DNA from 2 places in the Pseudomonas fragariae (ex Marin et al. 2024) genome. Region 1 is predicted to be linked to the other one. Evidence: riboswitches for the same ligand, from Rfam matches in the RefSeq annotation. Region 1 holds a riboswitch; the other holds the start of a gene.
What was found. A riboswitch is a leader RNA that binds a small molecule or an ion and turns the genes downstream of it on or off. The one in region 1 is predicted to bind cobalamin.
Positions count from the first base shown of each region.

Region 2: it holds a riboswitch for cobalamin, as region 1 does, so the genes downstream of both, AC54XV_RS15490 (CbtB domain-containing protein) here and cobO (cob(I)yrinic acid a,c-diamide adenosyltransferase) in region 1, are expected to answer to the same signal.

Region 1 is NZ_CM184369.1:4,377,201-4,384,507, forward strand. It holds gene cbiB (adenosylcobinamide-phosphate synthase CbiB) at 1-749, opposite strand, end outside; gene bluB (5,6-dimethylbenzimidazole synthase) at 746-1,396, opposite strand; gene AC54XV_RS18940 (cobyrinic acid a,c-diamide synthase CobB) at 1,393-2,688, opposite strand; gene cobO (cob(I)yrinic acid a,c-diamide adenosyltransferase) at 2,714-3,325, opposite strand; cobalamin riboswitch at 3,417-3,630, opposite strand; gene AC54XV_RS18950 (PQQ-dependent sugar dehydrogenase) at 3,750-5,078, shown strand; gene AC54XV_RS18955 (C40 family peptidase) at 5,407-5,952, opposite strand; gene AC54XV_RS18960 (C40 family peptidase) at 6,042-6,770, opposite strand; gene AC54XV_RS18965 (NAD-dependent deacylase) at 6,846-7,307, opposite strand, start outside.
Region 2 is NZ_CM184369.1:3,609,656-3,616,962, forward strand. It holds gene cobN (cobaltochelatase subunit CobN) at 1-1,929, opposite strand, end outside; gene cobW (cobalamin biosynthesis protein CobW) at 1,933-2,997, opposite strand; cobalamin riboswitch at 3,117-3,340, opposite strand; cobalamin riboswitch at 3,399-3,613, shown strand; gene AC54XV_RS15490 (CbtB domain-containing protein) at 3,710-3,892, shown strand; gene AC54XV_RS15495 (CbtA family protein) at 3,903-4,625, shown strand; gene AC54XV_RS15500 (cobalamin biosynthesis protein) at 4,603-5,052, shown strand; gene cobM (precorrin-4 C(11)-methyltransferase) at 5,085-5,834, shown strand; gene AC54XV_RS15510 (indolepyruvate ferredoxin oxidoreductase family protein) at 5,922-7,307, opposite strand, start outside.

The DNA.
Region 1 (7,307 bases):
CCCAGCTCGACACCCAGCGCGCCTGCGCCAGCGGCCATCACCGGACCGGCATTCGGACTGTCCCAGGCCGGAGCCTGTGTGCGCCAGCAACGCAGCGCCAGTCGGGTCTTGCCCAGCAAGGCGTAGGTCAATGCCACAAGACGTGCGGGAATATAGTTGAGCAGATCGTCGATCTTCGCCGCAGCCCAGCCAAAACGCTCAAAGCGCTCGTTGCGGTAGCCCCACATGGCGTCCAGCGTGTTGCTCAGCCGGTACAGCACCACGCCGGGCGCACCGGCCACCACGAACCAGAACAGCGCAGCGAACACCGCATCGCTACCGTTCTCCAGCACCGACTCGGTGGCAGCGCGGGCGACTTCGGTAGCGTCCAGCTCAGTGGTCTGGCGACTGACCAGATAACCGACGCGCTGACGTGCTTCGATCAGATCATCACTGCGCAGCGCTTGCGCCACCGGCTGAACGTGCTCGCCCAGGCTGCGCATGCCCAGCGCGCAATACAGCGCCAGAATCTCGAACAGCCAGCCCACGCCAGGCAACCAGCTCAGCAGCGTGGCCAGCAACGTCAGCGGCACAACAGTGATGACCCAGGCGGTAACGCCGTGACTGCGCCAGCCACGGCCGCCACTGTTGAAACGCTGCTCGACCCGACTGGCGAAGTTGCCGAACGCCACCAGCGGATGCCATCGTTTCGGCTCACCGAGCAGCGCATCCAGCGCGACCCCGGCGACGCTCAGCAGCGCCACACTCATTGACTCACTCCCCATTGATTCTCGTACAGCAACTCATGCAGCGGACGCGCCTGCGCCCAGCCTTCCATCACCAGCATTGGCGCGGGATAAAATTCCTTGACCGGGCCCAGGCAAATGATCGCCAACGGCTTGGCGCCGTCAGGCATGCCCAGCAGTTCGGCCAGCGCCTCGGGGTCGAACAGCGACACCCAGCCCATGCCCAGGCCTTCTGCACGCGAGGCCAGCCACAGGTTCTGGATCGCGCAGGACAGCGAAGCCATGTCCATTTCCGGCAAGGTGCGCCGGCCGAAAATGTGTTGCTCACGCCCTTCCATCAGCGCGGCGACCAGCACTTCTGCACAGTCGTTGATGCCTTCGACCTTGAGCTTCATGAATTCGTCGGTGCGCTCACCCAGCGCCTCGGCGGTCCGGATACGCTCTTGCTCTACCTGCGCCTGCATCCTGCCGCGCAATAGCGGGTCGCTGATGCGGATGAAGCGCCACGGTTGCATCAGCCCGACGCTGGGGGCCTGATGCGCGGCCTCCAGCACACGTGCCAGCAGCTCGGGCGCGACCGTGCCGCCGATGAAGTGGCGCATGTCGCGACGTTCGGCGATGGCGCGGTACACCGCAGCCCGCTCTTCGGGGCTGAACGCTTGCTCGGTCATGGTTTGAACAGCGCCGCGATCGCCTGAGGGCAGGAAGGAAAATAGAAATGCACGTAGGACGCGGTCAGGCGACCCAGGCGATAGACCGCTTCTGCGCCGCGCCCGCCATTGGGGCTGACGCCACGCGCAATCGGCTGCAGCTCGGTGCTGGTCAGCGAATGGTGATAAGTGTGACCGTGCAGCGTGCCCTCGGGCAGCTCGACGGCTTGCAAGGCCAGCGCGGCCAGACGCTTCTGCATGACCGCTTCACCGGACAGCAAGCCGACCAGTTCGGCGCGCACGCCCTCGACATCGGTCAAGGCTTCGAGCAAATAGAGCATGCCGCCGCACTCGGCGAGAATCGGCTTGCCGGCAATATGGTGAGCCCTGATCGAAGCCTGCATCGTGCCATTGGCGGCCAGCGCGACGTGGTGCAGCTCCGGGTAGCCGCCTGGCAGGTACAGGCTGTCGGCGTCGGGCAGCTCGCGATCATGGATCGGCGAGAAGAAGCTCAGTTCGGCGCCCATGTTCCTCAGCAGGTCCAGGCTCGCGCCATACAGAAAGGCAAAGGCTTCGTCGCGCGCGATGGCGATGCGGATGCCGCGCAGCAGCGGCTCGACCTGCACCGGGTCGGGCGCAGTAAAGGTCACGGCCGGCGGCAAGGCCACTTCGCAGGTGCTGGCCAGCGCCGCAGCCGCCATGTCCAGACGCACGTCCAGATCATTGAGCTCACTGGCCTGGACCAGCCCCAGATGGCGGCTGGGCAATTCGAAGCCGACCTCCCGGGACAGGGCGCCGTACCAGCGCAGGCCTTCGGTCAGGCTGTTCTCCAGCAACTGCGCATGGCGTACCGTGCCGACGCGATTGGCCAGCACGCCGGCGAACGGCAGATCAGGCTGATAGCGCGCCAGGCCCAGCGCCAGTGCGCCAAACGTCTGCGCCATGGCCGTGCCGTCGATCACACCGAGTACCGGCACGCCAAAATGCCGGGCCAGGTCGGCGCTCGACGGCGTGCCATCGAACAGGCCCATGACCCCTTCGATCAGAATCAGGTCGGCCTCGTCAGCCGCTTCCCACAACAGGCGACGGCTTTCATCGGCACCGACCATCCACATGTCGAGTTGATAGACCGGCGCGCCACTGGCCCGCTCGAGAATCATCGGGTCGAGAAAGTCCGGGCCGCACTTGAACACCCGGACCTTGCGCCCCTGGTTGCGGTGCAGGCGTGCCAGTGCAGCGGTCACCGTGGTTTTGCCTTGCCCGGAGGCAGGCGCAGCGATCAGTACCGCCGGGCAATCACGCGGGGCTCTCATTGCAATGCGCTCAATGATGAAGGGTTCACAGCTCGATACCTTTCTGCGCACGAATACCGGCCTGAAACGCGTGCTTGACCACGCCGATCTCGGAAACGGTATCGGCCAGGTCGATCAATTCGGCTTTGGCACCGCGGCCAGTCACCAATACGTGCTGCATCGGCGGACGTGCCTGCAGATCGCTCAGCACCTGTTCGAGGTCGAGGTAGCCATGTTTGAGGGCGATATTCAGTTCGTCGAGCACCACCAGACCAATGGCCGGATCGCGAAGCATTTCCTGAGACACGGCCCAGGCGGCCTCAGCGGCGGCGATGTCACGCTGGCGATCCTGGGTTTCCCAGGTGAAGCCCTCGCCCATCACGTGATAGCGCACCTGCTCGGGGAAACGGCGGAAAAACATTTCTTCGCCCGTGCTGTTGCGGCCCTTGATGAACTGCACCACGCCACACTGCATGTCGTGGCCCATGGCCCGGGCGAGCATACCGAACGCCGAGCTGCTCTTGCCCTTGCCATTGCCGGTCAACACCAGCAGCAGGCCGCACTCGTTGGGCGAGCTGGCAATACGCTGGTCCATGAAGGCTTTCTTGCGCTGCATGCGCGCCAGATGGCGTTCGTCGCGTTCGGGGGATTCGTTCATCTGGGTTCTCCGCTCGGGGCAGGCGACAACAGACGGAAGGACAGCACTGGACAGCACGGCAACGCCCTGCACAGAACATCACCCTCCGTGATGTCATTGAATGATTCAGGCCGGTCTCCGGGCTCATGAGCGGGTCACCCCGGCTGCGCGCCTTCCCATGTCGAAACACAGTGGCGTCAGGCACAGCCTTGACTCATTTACCGTTGCGGGGGCAGCGCCGGGATCGGATCTGTCGACCCACACCGGCTTCCCTGTTTCACTCTGCCAATCGAGGATTGCAGAGCACCTGAAACAAACCGCGAAGGGTAGAGGGTTGGACCGGGAGCGTCAATCGACACCGTCGCCGCGGAACGTGATTGAACCTAGCGGGTTGGCGGTGCCTCTATCAGTTACTGGACCACGCCTTTGTTAATGGAGATCGATCATGTTCAAACTCAGACCCCACTACGCAGTGTTGCTGCTGGTCGCCGGCGGCCTCGCTGCCTGCGGCGAGTCGTCGAGCCTGCAAGTCTCGGATGGAACAGGCCCCTCGCCCAAGCTGCCGGAGCCCAACAAGACGCTGATTCCGACCGTCAACATCGCCCCTGCCGTAGGCTGGGAAAAAGGCGCCAGGCCGGTCGCCGCGCCGGGCACACAAGTGGCTGCGTTCGCCGAGAACCTCGACCACCCGCGCTGGCTGTATGTGCTGCCCAACGGTGACGTGCTGGTGGCGGAAACCAATTCGCCCGCCAAACCGGATGATTCCAAAGGCATTCGCGGCTGGGTGATGGAAAAAGTCATGGGCCGCGCCGGTGCCGGTGTGCCCAGCGCCAACCGCATCACCTTGCTGCGTGACGTGGACAAGGACGGTGTGGCAGAGACGCGCACGGTTTTCCTGCAAAACCTCAATTCGCCGTTCGGCATGACCCTGGTGGGCAACAAGCTGTATGTGGCCGACACTGACCGCCTGATCAGCTTCCCGTATGAATCCGGGCAGACCTCGATCAGCGCGCAAGCGACCGAAGTGGTCGACCTGCCGGGTGGCACGCTCAATCACCACTGGACCAAGAACGTCATCGCCAGCAAGGATGGCAGCAAGCTGTACGTGACCGTGGGCTCCAACAGCAACGTGGCCGAGAACGGCATGGACAAGGAAGAAGGTCGTGCGGCGATCTGGGAAGTGGACGCGGCTACCGGTAACCACCGGATCTTCGCGTCCGGCCTGCGCAACCCCAACGGCATGGATTGGGAACCGAAGACCGGCAAACTGTGGACGGCGGTCAACGAGCGCGACGAGATCGGCAGCGACCTGGTGCCTGACTACGTGACCTCGGTGCAGGACGGCGCATTCTACGGCTGGCCTTACAGCTATTACGGCCAGCACGTCGACGAGCGCGTCAAGCCGCAGAACCCGGCACTGGTCGCCAAGGCGATTGCCCCGGATTACGCAGTCGGTCCGCACACCGCTTCGCTGGGCCTGGTGTTCGCCGACGGCAAGACACTGGCTGCACCGTTCAACGAAGGCTTGTTCATTGGCCAGCACGGCTCCTGGAACCGCAAACCGCACAGCGGCTACAAAGTGGTGTTCATTCCATTCAGCGGCGGCAAACCCAACGGCACCCCGGTCGATGTGTTGACCGGCTTCCTCAACAAGGATGAAAAAGCCATGGGTCGCCCGGTTGGCGTGGTCAATGACCAGCGCGGCGGATTGCTGGTGGCCGACGATGTCGGCAACAAGATCTGGCGCGTGACATCCGCCAAGGCTGCTCAGTAACGCCGAGCGTAGAGGTTTGACGCAGAGCGTTGCACGATAGTTGAGATCATCGTTCCCTACGCTCCAGCACTCGGCGTTACACACAAGCCCTGGAGAGCCCGGAATACGTGCCTTTCAGGGTTCTGCCCGAAGGGCGTAGGAGCGAACTTGTTCGCGAAGGCGGTGTTTCAGAAGATGCATTTTCGGCGATCATACCGGCCCTTTCGCGAACAAGTTCGCTCCTACGGCCTACGGCCAGAATCTAAAGTAACGTTGAGCGCTCCGCGTGGGCGTGGGCATGCAGTTCTGGACGCTCTTGAGTGCGCGCAGAGCAATCAGCGCGAAGCGCTTAAGGCCGATTCTGCGCCAGGCTGGACGGCTGAATCACGCGTTTGGCGTTGAGATAGGCTCTCTGCCAGTAAGGCTTGTCGAGGCTGTCGAGCTTGACCGTGCCGCCGGTGGCCGGCGCATGCACGAAGCGGCCTTCGCCGACGTAGATCCCGGCGTGGGACACCTGCGAACCGCCCGACGTGGCGAAGAACACCAGATCACCTGACTGCAATTGCTCGCGACGAATATTCGGTGCGCCCATCACGATCATCTCGCGTGTGGAACGCGGCAGGGAAATGCCCGCCGCATCACGATAGACATAGCCTATAAGACCGCTGCAATCGAAACCGGAGTCAGGCGTGTTGCCGCCCCAGCGATAAGGCGTGCCAACCAGCCCCAACGCACGAAACAGCACGTCTTCGGCAGCCGGAGAAAGAATCTGGGGAGGTGCAGTGACCACCGGACGCTGAACGATCCGGGGCGCTTTGGGCGGAGGCGGCGCGCTGGCGCAGGCACCGAGCAACGCAGCAACAGAGATGACTAACAGGCGCAACGCAATCGACATAACCACAACAACCTATCCGGATGCGGCTTACGCTGCCGAGAAGCTCAAAAACGCAGAAAGACCCGAAGGTCTTGTGCTGCGCGTTCTATTTATTTACGCCGCTTGGGCGCGGTCTTGACTGTAGTCGAAGTCATCGCCGTTGTCTGCGTTACTTCAGGTGTCGATTTTACTGCAACAGTACCCGGGGCCATCGCCAGAGGCCGCTTGGCCTCGATGAAGGTCTTGCTCCAGTAGGCGTCATCGAGGCTGTCGATTCGCACACCGCCGCTGCGGCGACTGCTGGAGTGGATGAACTGCCGATTACCGGCGTAGATCGCTGCGTGGCTGACCTGACCACGACCGCGAGTACTGAAGAACAGCACATCACCCGGCTGAAGCTTATTGCGCGCTACCAGAGGTGCGTTGACGTTGATCATTTCACGCGTGGAACGTGGCAGGCTCATGCCGGCCTCTTCGCGAAACAGATAACCGATGAAGCCGCTGCAATCGAAACCCGAAGAGGTCGACGTGCCGCCGAACTTGTAGCGGGTGCCGATCAGCGACTTGCCACGCTCCAGGATGCTGTCGGCCAGGGCCGGCAGTTGGTAAGACTTGTTATCAGCGAACTGGGACAGTTCGTCTTCGGTAGCGAGCTCGTCCTGCAGGACTGCCGCGTCGGCACGACGGGCTGCGGACTGGGCATTGGCGTTGATTGCACTCTGATAGCGTGGAACTGGCTGGGCCTGTTCCTGCTGTGCGACCGGCATATTGGCCGAGCAACCGAAGAGAAATGTAACGAGTGCGAGAGGCACGAGGGGTGCGAAGCGAACAACTTGCATGGGCACAACCGTGGCTGACTAGTTAAGATGGCGAGACTATGCCTTTTATGAAGGTGATTTGCAAATTCAATCGAACTAGATGTGACTTATGAGTTCGGCCATGACATGTGCCGCGCGGTACGGCAAAAAGACGTCCATCTGCGCGCTGTGATCCGTCGGCTGTGGATTGATTTCTGCGGTAAAACCCCCGGAAACCCTGGTGCGAATGACCGGTTCGTGAATGTAGGGGAAGCTTGCGGTGGTGCCAATACTCAACACTGCGTCATAGCCTTTAGCCAGCTGTTCATGCAGTGTTTCCAGCGCTTTTTCGGGAAGCATTTCCTGAAAAAGAACGACGGACGGTCGCAAAATGCCACTACATGCCGGGCATAAGGGGGGCAAAGGGCGCCGCAAGTGCTCACTCAATTGCGAATCCTCAGCACCGCAGGATTGGCAAAACAGTGGCGAGAGTTGCCCGTGAATTTCGATCAGGCGCTCCGGCGGACTGCCTGCCGCGCGATGGTAACCGTCGACGTTCTGGGTCAGTACCCAGCACTC
Region 2 (7,307 bases), 770 kb from region 1:
CTCGCGCGCGCGGCGCGGATCAAGCATTTGCGCTTCATAGAATTCGTCGGCGAGCAGTTCCAGATTGCGCAACGGGCCGTAGGTCTCCGCGCGGGTCAGCGGCGGCATCAAGTGATCGATGATGACCGCCTGAGTGCGCCGTTTGGCCTGTGCGCCCTCGCCCGGGTCGTTGACGATGAACGGATAGATGTTCGGCATGGCGCCCAGCACCGCGTCCGGCCAGCAGGTTCGCGACAGCCCCACGCCCTTGCCCGGCAGCCATTCGAGGTTGCCGTGCTTGCCGACATGCACCACCGCATGCGCGCCGTAGGCCTTGCGCAACCAGAAGTAGAACGCCAGATAGCCATGGGGTGGAACCAGATCCGGGTCGTGATACACCGCGCTCGGGTCGACCTGATAACCCCGCGCCGGTTGAATGCCGATGAACGTGAGGCCAAAGCGCAGTCCGGCGATCATCATCCGGCCGCTGCGAAACATCGGATCGGTGTCCGGCGTGCCCCAACGGGCGTTCACCGCATCGCGATTTTCCTGCGGCAGTTCGTTGAACGCCGCCAGGTATTCCTCCAGCGCCATGCTCTGCTGACACGGGCGCTGGTCGATACTGTCCAGATCATTGGTCACGCCGCCCAGCAGTTGCTGGATCAGTTCGGTGCCAGTGTCCGGCAACGGTGCCAGCGGATAGCCCTCGGCCTGCATGGCGCGCAGCATATTCAGCGCCGCAGCAGGCGTATCGAGCCCCACACCGTTGCCGATCCGCCCGTCGCGAGTCGGGTAATTGGCGAGGATCAGTGCCACGCGCTTTTCGCCATTGGGCAGGCGTGCAAGCTCGATCCAGCGCCGCGCCAATTCCGCGACGAAATCCATCCGGTCCGGCTGGGCGCGGTAGCAGACCACGTCCGACTGGCTGCGCTCACTGCGCCAGGCCAGGTCCTTGAAGCTGATCGGCCGACTGATGATCCGTCCGTCCAGCTCCGGCAAGGCAATGTGCATCGCCAGATCGCGAGCGCCGAGGCCCTGTTCGCTGGCCTGCCAGGCAGGCTCGTTGTCCTGCGCGCAGATGGCCTGAATGACCGGCACGTTGCGCCGAAACGGCCGCAGATGCGGCGCTTCCGGACTCGACTGGGCAAAACCGGTGGTATTGAGGATCAGCTCGGTTTCAGCCTCATCCAGCCAGTCTTCCACCTGAGTGAAACAGCCGGGCTCCTTGAGGCTGGCCACGGCGATGGGCAGCGGGTTGATGCCTTGCGCCTGCAAGCGCGTACAGAACTCGTCGATGAAACCGGTATTGGCGGCCTGCAGGTGCGAGCGATAGAACAGCAGCGCCACCACCGGCTGCTCGGCAAGCCAGTCTGCCTGCCAATCGGCAAGCTGCGCGCTTGCCAGTCGCGGATGGTAGATGGCCGTGCGCGGTAACGGCGCGGGCTCGGCCCATGAGTAATCGCGGTGCAGCCAGCGACTGGCCATGCAGTTGTACAGTTGCAGCGCGTTCTGCAGGCCGCCCTGACGCAGGAACTGCCAGAGTCGATCGCGCTCTGCGGCAGGCACGGTGCTCAGATCGCTCAGTTCCGGATCGGGGCGGTCATCACCGGGCACCAGAATGACCTGAACACCACGTGCCGCGAGCTCCATCAGCCGCTCGACACCATAGCGCCAATAGCCGATACCGCCGTGCAGCGAAATCAGAATGACCTTTGCGTGACGCAGCACTTCATCGACGTACAGGTCGACAGAGGCGTGATTCTGGACCTGCATCGGGTTGGCCAGACGCAGGCTGGGGTAGTCTTCGGGGAGCTGCCGGGCAGCTTCGGCCAGCAGCGCCAGGCTGGAGTCGCCGCTGCAGAGAATCACCAGCTCGGCCGGCGTCTGGCCCAGATCGGCAATATTGTCGTCAGGTACGAAACCGCCGGGCTGGGTTCTCAGTAAATGCATGGGTCAGCCGGCAATCGCAGCATTGAGTTGCGCTTGCAGGGCTGCGGCATCCAGCTCCTGACCAATCAGCACCAGGTGCGTGGCACGCTCTTCATCGGCACGCCAGGCGCGGTCGAAGTGCTTGTCGAAACGCGTGCCGACACCTTGAATCAGCAGGCGCATCGGCTTGCCGGGAATGGCCGCGAAGCCCTTCACACGCAGAATGCCGTGTTGCACCACCAGTTGATTCAGTGCATCGAGCAGGACTTTTTCATCGGCTTGCGGCAGCTTCAGGGAAATCGAATCGAACGCGTCGTGATCGTGGTCATCATGATCGTCATCGTCGTGGTGATCATGGTGGGTCTTGCGAGCGTCGATGTGCAGCTCGGACTCGGCACCAACACCCAGCAGCACGCTGATCGGCAGGCGACCGCTGCTGGCTTCGATCACCTTGACCGCAGGCGGCAGCTCCTCGGCAACTTCGGCACGCACCGTCGCCAGACCTTCGGCGTCGATCATGTCGGCCTTGTTGAGGATCACCAGATCGGCGCTGGCCAGTTGATCGGCAAACAGTTCGTGCAGGGGCGACTCGTGGTCCAGGTTGGGATCGAGTTTGCGCTGCGCATCGACCTGATCCGGGAAGGCAGCGAAGGTACCGGCCAGTACCGCCGGGCTGTCGACCACCGTGATCACCGCATCGACCGTGCAGGCGTTGCGGATTTCCGGCCACTGAAAAGCCTGGACCAGCGGCTTGGGCAGCGCCAGCCCCGAGGTTTCGATCAGGATATGGTCCAGGTCACCACGGCGCGCGACCAGTTCGCGCATCACCGGGAAGAACTCTTCCTGCACGGTGCAGCACAGGCAGCCATTGGCCAGTTCGTACACCCGGCCGTTGGCTTCTTCTTCGGTGCAGCCGATCGTGCACTGCTTGAGGATTTCTCCGTCGATGCCCAGCTCGCCGAACTCATTGACGATGACCGCAATGCGCCGCCCTTCGGCGTTGTCGAGCATGTGCCGCAACAGGGTGGTCTTGCCCGAGCCGAGGAAGCCGGTGACGATGGTGACGGGAAGCTTGGCCAGTGTTTTCATCAGGTGCCCTTTGGCAATGCGGCGGGCAAACAGGACGAGAACCGCATGCATGACACGCAGATCGGATCGCCACCGGATCACCCCGCCCGGTTGTAGTGAGAATTCTCCAGGGCCGCAGCATGTGTGGCCCGTTCGAGGCAGGTCTCCTGGCTCACGGCGGCGTGCGGCAGGCAATCAATAATGTGCCGACACGCATTCATCGCGCCTTCCCGCCGCAGCAGTGGCTGTGCAATGAACATGACCGTTTACAGTTGCGGGGGCAGCTGCGGCTTGTACCGCATTCCCGTCTTAGCTCCACTGGGTGATGTTTTACCCGGGGAGAACCTCGAACCGGCAAGGCTACGCAGTGACTGCAGACAGGTCAATCGTTCAGATTGACGCTGCCCCGCCGCCCATGCTCTCCTGTGCGCCTTGTTTCGGGTGCCCCTCACGGGGTGAAACGGGAAACCGGTGCGCTCGCGTTGTCGAGCAAGTCCGGTGCTGCCCCCGCAACGGTAAGCGAGCGTAGGTCTGATCCACTGTGCCGCTGGCATGGGAAGGTGACCTTGCAGGCTTTGACGCATTGACGTCCTGGCCCCTCGCGAGCCCGGAGACCGGCCCGATATGCTTGCAATGACAAACCCGCGGTGGGCGGGCGCAGTTGAAACCTCCGGCGTCTGCCGGCAGGTTCTTTTGCGCGTGGCCCACTTGCCGATCATCAAGAGGGAACGCCATGTCGACCATCAGCAGCCACGCCGCCGCACCCAGCTCCACACGCATTCAACGCCTGACCGCCGCCATCAGCGCTGCGCTTCTCGGCGCCTGCCTGGTGTACTTCGCCGGTTTCTCGCACATCGCGGCCGTACACAACGCGGCACACGATACCCGTCACAGCGCTGCCTTTCCTTGCCATTGAGGGCCACACATTGTTCAAGCGAATCGCCTATACCGCAGGTTTCACCGGCCTGCTCGCCGCCCTGCTGCTGACCCTGCTGCAAAGCCTGTGGGTGGTGCCGCTGATCCAGCAGGCCGAGACCTACGAAAACGCGCCTGCCGAGCAACTGCATCAGCACGCGGACGGCGCGATGGCCGAACACAGCCATGCCCATGAAGAAGCGGCCTGGGAGCCCGAAAACGGCTGGCAGCGTGTGCTATCCACCACTGGCGGTAACCTGGTGGTCGCGGTGGGCTTTGCGCTGATGCTTGCCGGGCTTTACACCCTGCGCGCGCCGGGTCGCACCGTGCAAGGCGCATGGTGGGGGCTGGCGGGTTTTGCCGTGTTCGTGCTGGCCCCCACCTTTGGCCTGCCACCCGAACTGCCAGGCACAGCCGCGGCCGAGCTGAGCCAGCGGCAGTTGTGGTGGCTCGGCGCTGCCGCGTCGACTGCCGCCGGGCTGGCCTTGCTGGTGTTCGGTCAGAACTGGCTGCTCAAAGCACTGGGTGTGGCGATTTTGCTGGTCCCGCATGTGCTTGGCGCGCCACAGCCGCTGGTCCATGAAAGCCTTGCTCCCGAGGCGCTGGAATCGCAGTTCATGATGGCCTCGCTGCTGACCAACGCGCTGTTCTGGGTCGCGCTGGGATTGATCAGTGCCTGGCTGTTCCGCAGAAACGATGTGCATAACGACAATGTCGACCTGCATCAAGCCTGATCCAGCGACGCTTCAACCCGGCGCAGCACTGGTGGCCGGGCTGGGCTGTCGGCGCGGCTGCTCGGCTGCGCTGTTGCGCGATCTGCTCGAGCAAAGCCTGCAGGCACTTGAGCTGGACATCGGCCGGGTGACCGCGCTGGCGTCCATCGACCTGAAACAAACCGAGCCCGGCCTGCTTGAGCTGGCCGGGCAACTGGCAGTGCCGCTGGTGTGCTTCAACGCTGCGCAACTGGTGGCCTGGGAACTGCACCTCACGCACCGTTCTGCGCAGGTGTTCCAGAGCACTGGCTGTCATGGCGTCGCCGAAGGCTCGGCTCTGGCGCTGGCGGCGCAACTGGGAGACGGTACCGCCACGCTGCTAATCGAACGGCAGAAAAGCGCGCAGGCCACATTTGCCTTGGCAATCAGCCCTGCGCACAGCGGATAATCTCCCCGCGCTCATTCACCCCGGAGAATTCATTGACTGTCTATTTCATCGGCGCAGGCCCTGGCGATCCCGAGCTGATCACCGTCAAGGGCCAACGCCTGATTCGCAGCTGCCCGGTCATTATCTACGCCGGCTCGTTAGTGCCCCTCGCCGTGCTGGAAGGTCATCAGGCCGTGCAGGTGACCAACAGCGCCGAGCTGCACCTGGAGCAGATCATCGAGCTGATCAAGCGCGCGCACGCACAAGGCCAGGATGTGGCACGCGTGCACTCCGGGGACCCAAGCCTGTATGGCGCTATCGGCGAGCAGATCCGCCATCTGCGCGAACTGAACATTCCGTTCGAAATCATTCCGGGGGTCACCGCGACCGCTGCCTGCGCTGCGCTGCTGGGCGTCGAGCTGACCCTGCCGGACGTTTCGCAGAGCGTGATTCTGACCCGCTATGCCGACAAGACCTCAATGCCCAGCGGCGAGGAACTGGCCAGCCTGGCCAGCCATCGGGCAACCATGGCGATTCATCTGGGAGTGAACAACCTGCAGCGGATCGTCGAGGAGCTCATGCCACATTACGGCGCCGATTGCCCGATTGCAGTGGTGCACCGCGCCAGCTGGCCGGACCAGGACTGGGCCGTTGGCACGCTGGCGGATATTGAGGAAAAGGTACAGGCCAAGGGCTTTCGCCGTACCGCACTGATTCTGGTCGGACGTGTGCTTGCCGATGACACCTTCAGCGAGTCCTCGCTGTACCGCGCTGGGCATGCCCACTTGTTCAGGCCGTTGTAGTCAGTACCTCTACGCGGCACGACGATCGCATCGCGTAATGAAAAGCGTGCCAACGCTGAGCTGGCACGCTGATTGGTATTGCGCTCCTCAGGCAGCCGCCTCGTACAGCTTCGGCGCAGCCACTTCGCCGCTTTCCAGGCTCTTGCGCAGAATATCGGCCTGCACGGCAGCGGCCTTCATGGCGCTTTCCTTGATGTAGCCATAGCCGCGAATGCGTTCCGGCAGGCGTGCCAGACTCAAGGCGGTGTGGCGATTCTGCGCCTGAAGGTGCTGCAGGATCAGCTCGACATCGCCGACATAGCGGTCAATCAGCGCCCTCTCCTGCTGACGTTCGAGGCTGCGACCGAACGGATCGAGCGCCGTGCCACGGAGGAATTTGAATCTCGCCAGCACATCGAACGCGCGCAGCATCCAGGGGCCAAAGCTGCGTTTGCGCGGTAACCCGTTGTGCGGATCGCGCTTGGCCAGCCACGACGGTGCCAGATGAAACTCCAGCCGGTAGTCGCCTTCGAACTGCGCTTGCAACTGGCGGGTAAACTCGCCGTTGCTGTAAAGCCGCGCCACTTCGTATTCGTCCTTGTAGGCCAGCAATTTGAAGTAGTTGAAGGCCACCGCCTCGGTCAGCGTCGGCTGCTGACCGGGAAACGCCCGCGATTCGCTGTCGCGCACGCGTTGCACCAACGCCAGATAGCGCTTGGCGTAGGCAGCGTTCTGATACTGCTTCAAGGTATCGACGTTACTCTGGATACGCTGATCAAGGTCCATCGATTGCGGCTCGCTGACCTTGTCTTGTGGATTGACGAAGGCCTCCACAGCGGCGGGATCATGCGCGGTACGACGCCCCCAGAGAAACGCCTGCTGATTCAGGTTGACCGCTACGCCGTTGAGCTCGATGGCTTTCTCGATGGCCGCTGAGGTCAATGGAATCAGGCCCAGCTGGAACGCATAGCCGAGCATGAACAGGTTGCTGGCAATACTGTCGCCCATCAGTCGGGTGGCCAGTGATGTGGCTTCGACAAAGTGGGTCTTCGCCGCGCCGACCGCCTCGATGATGGTCTGCTTCATGGCTTCGGCCGGAAACACGGCATCCGGATTGCGCGTGAACTCGGCGGTCGGTGTTTGCTGACTGTTGACCACCGCATGGGAAATCTTGCTATCGAGCTTGGCGATCGCGTCCGGGCCGGCAGCCACCAGCAAGTCACAGCCGAGCAGCAGGTGCGCTTCACCGGCGGCGATACGCACGGCAAACAGATCCTCCTGGCGCGCGGCAATGCGGATATGGCTGACCACCGGGCCGAATTTCTGTGCCAGACCGGCCTGATCGAGCACGCTGCAGCCCTTGCCCTCCAGATTCGCGGCATAACCCAGCATCGCGCCGACAGTGGTCACCCCAGTGCCGCCGACACCTGGCAGGAGAATATTGAACGGCCTGTCGAGCGACGGCAATACCGGTTCCGGCAGACGCGCGAACGC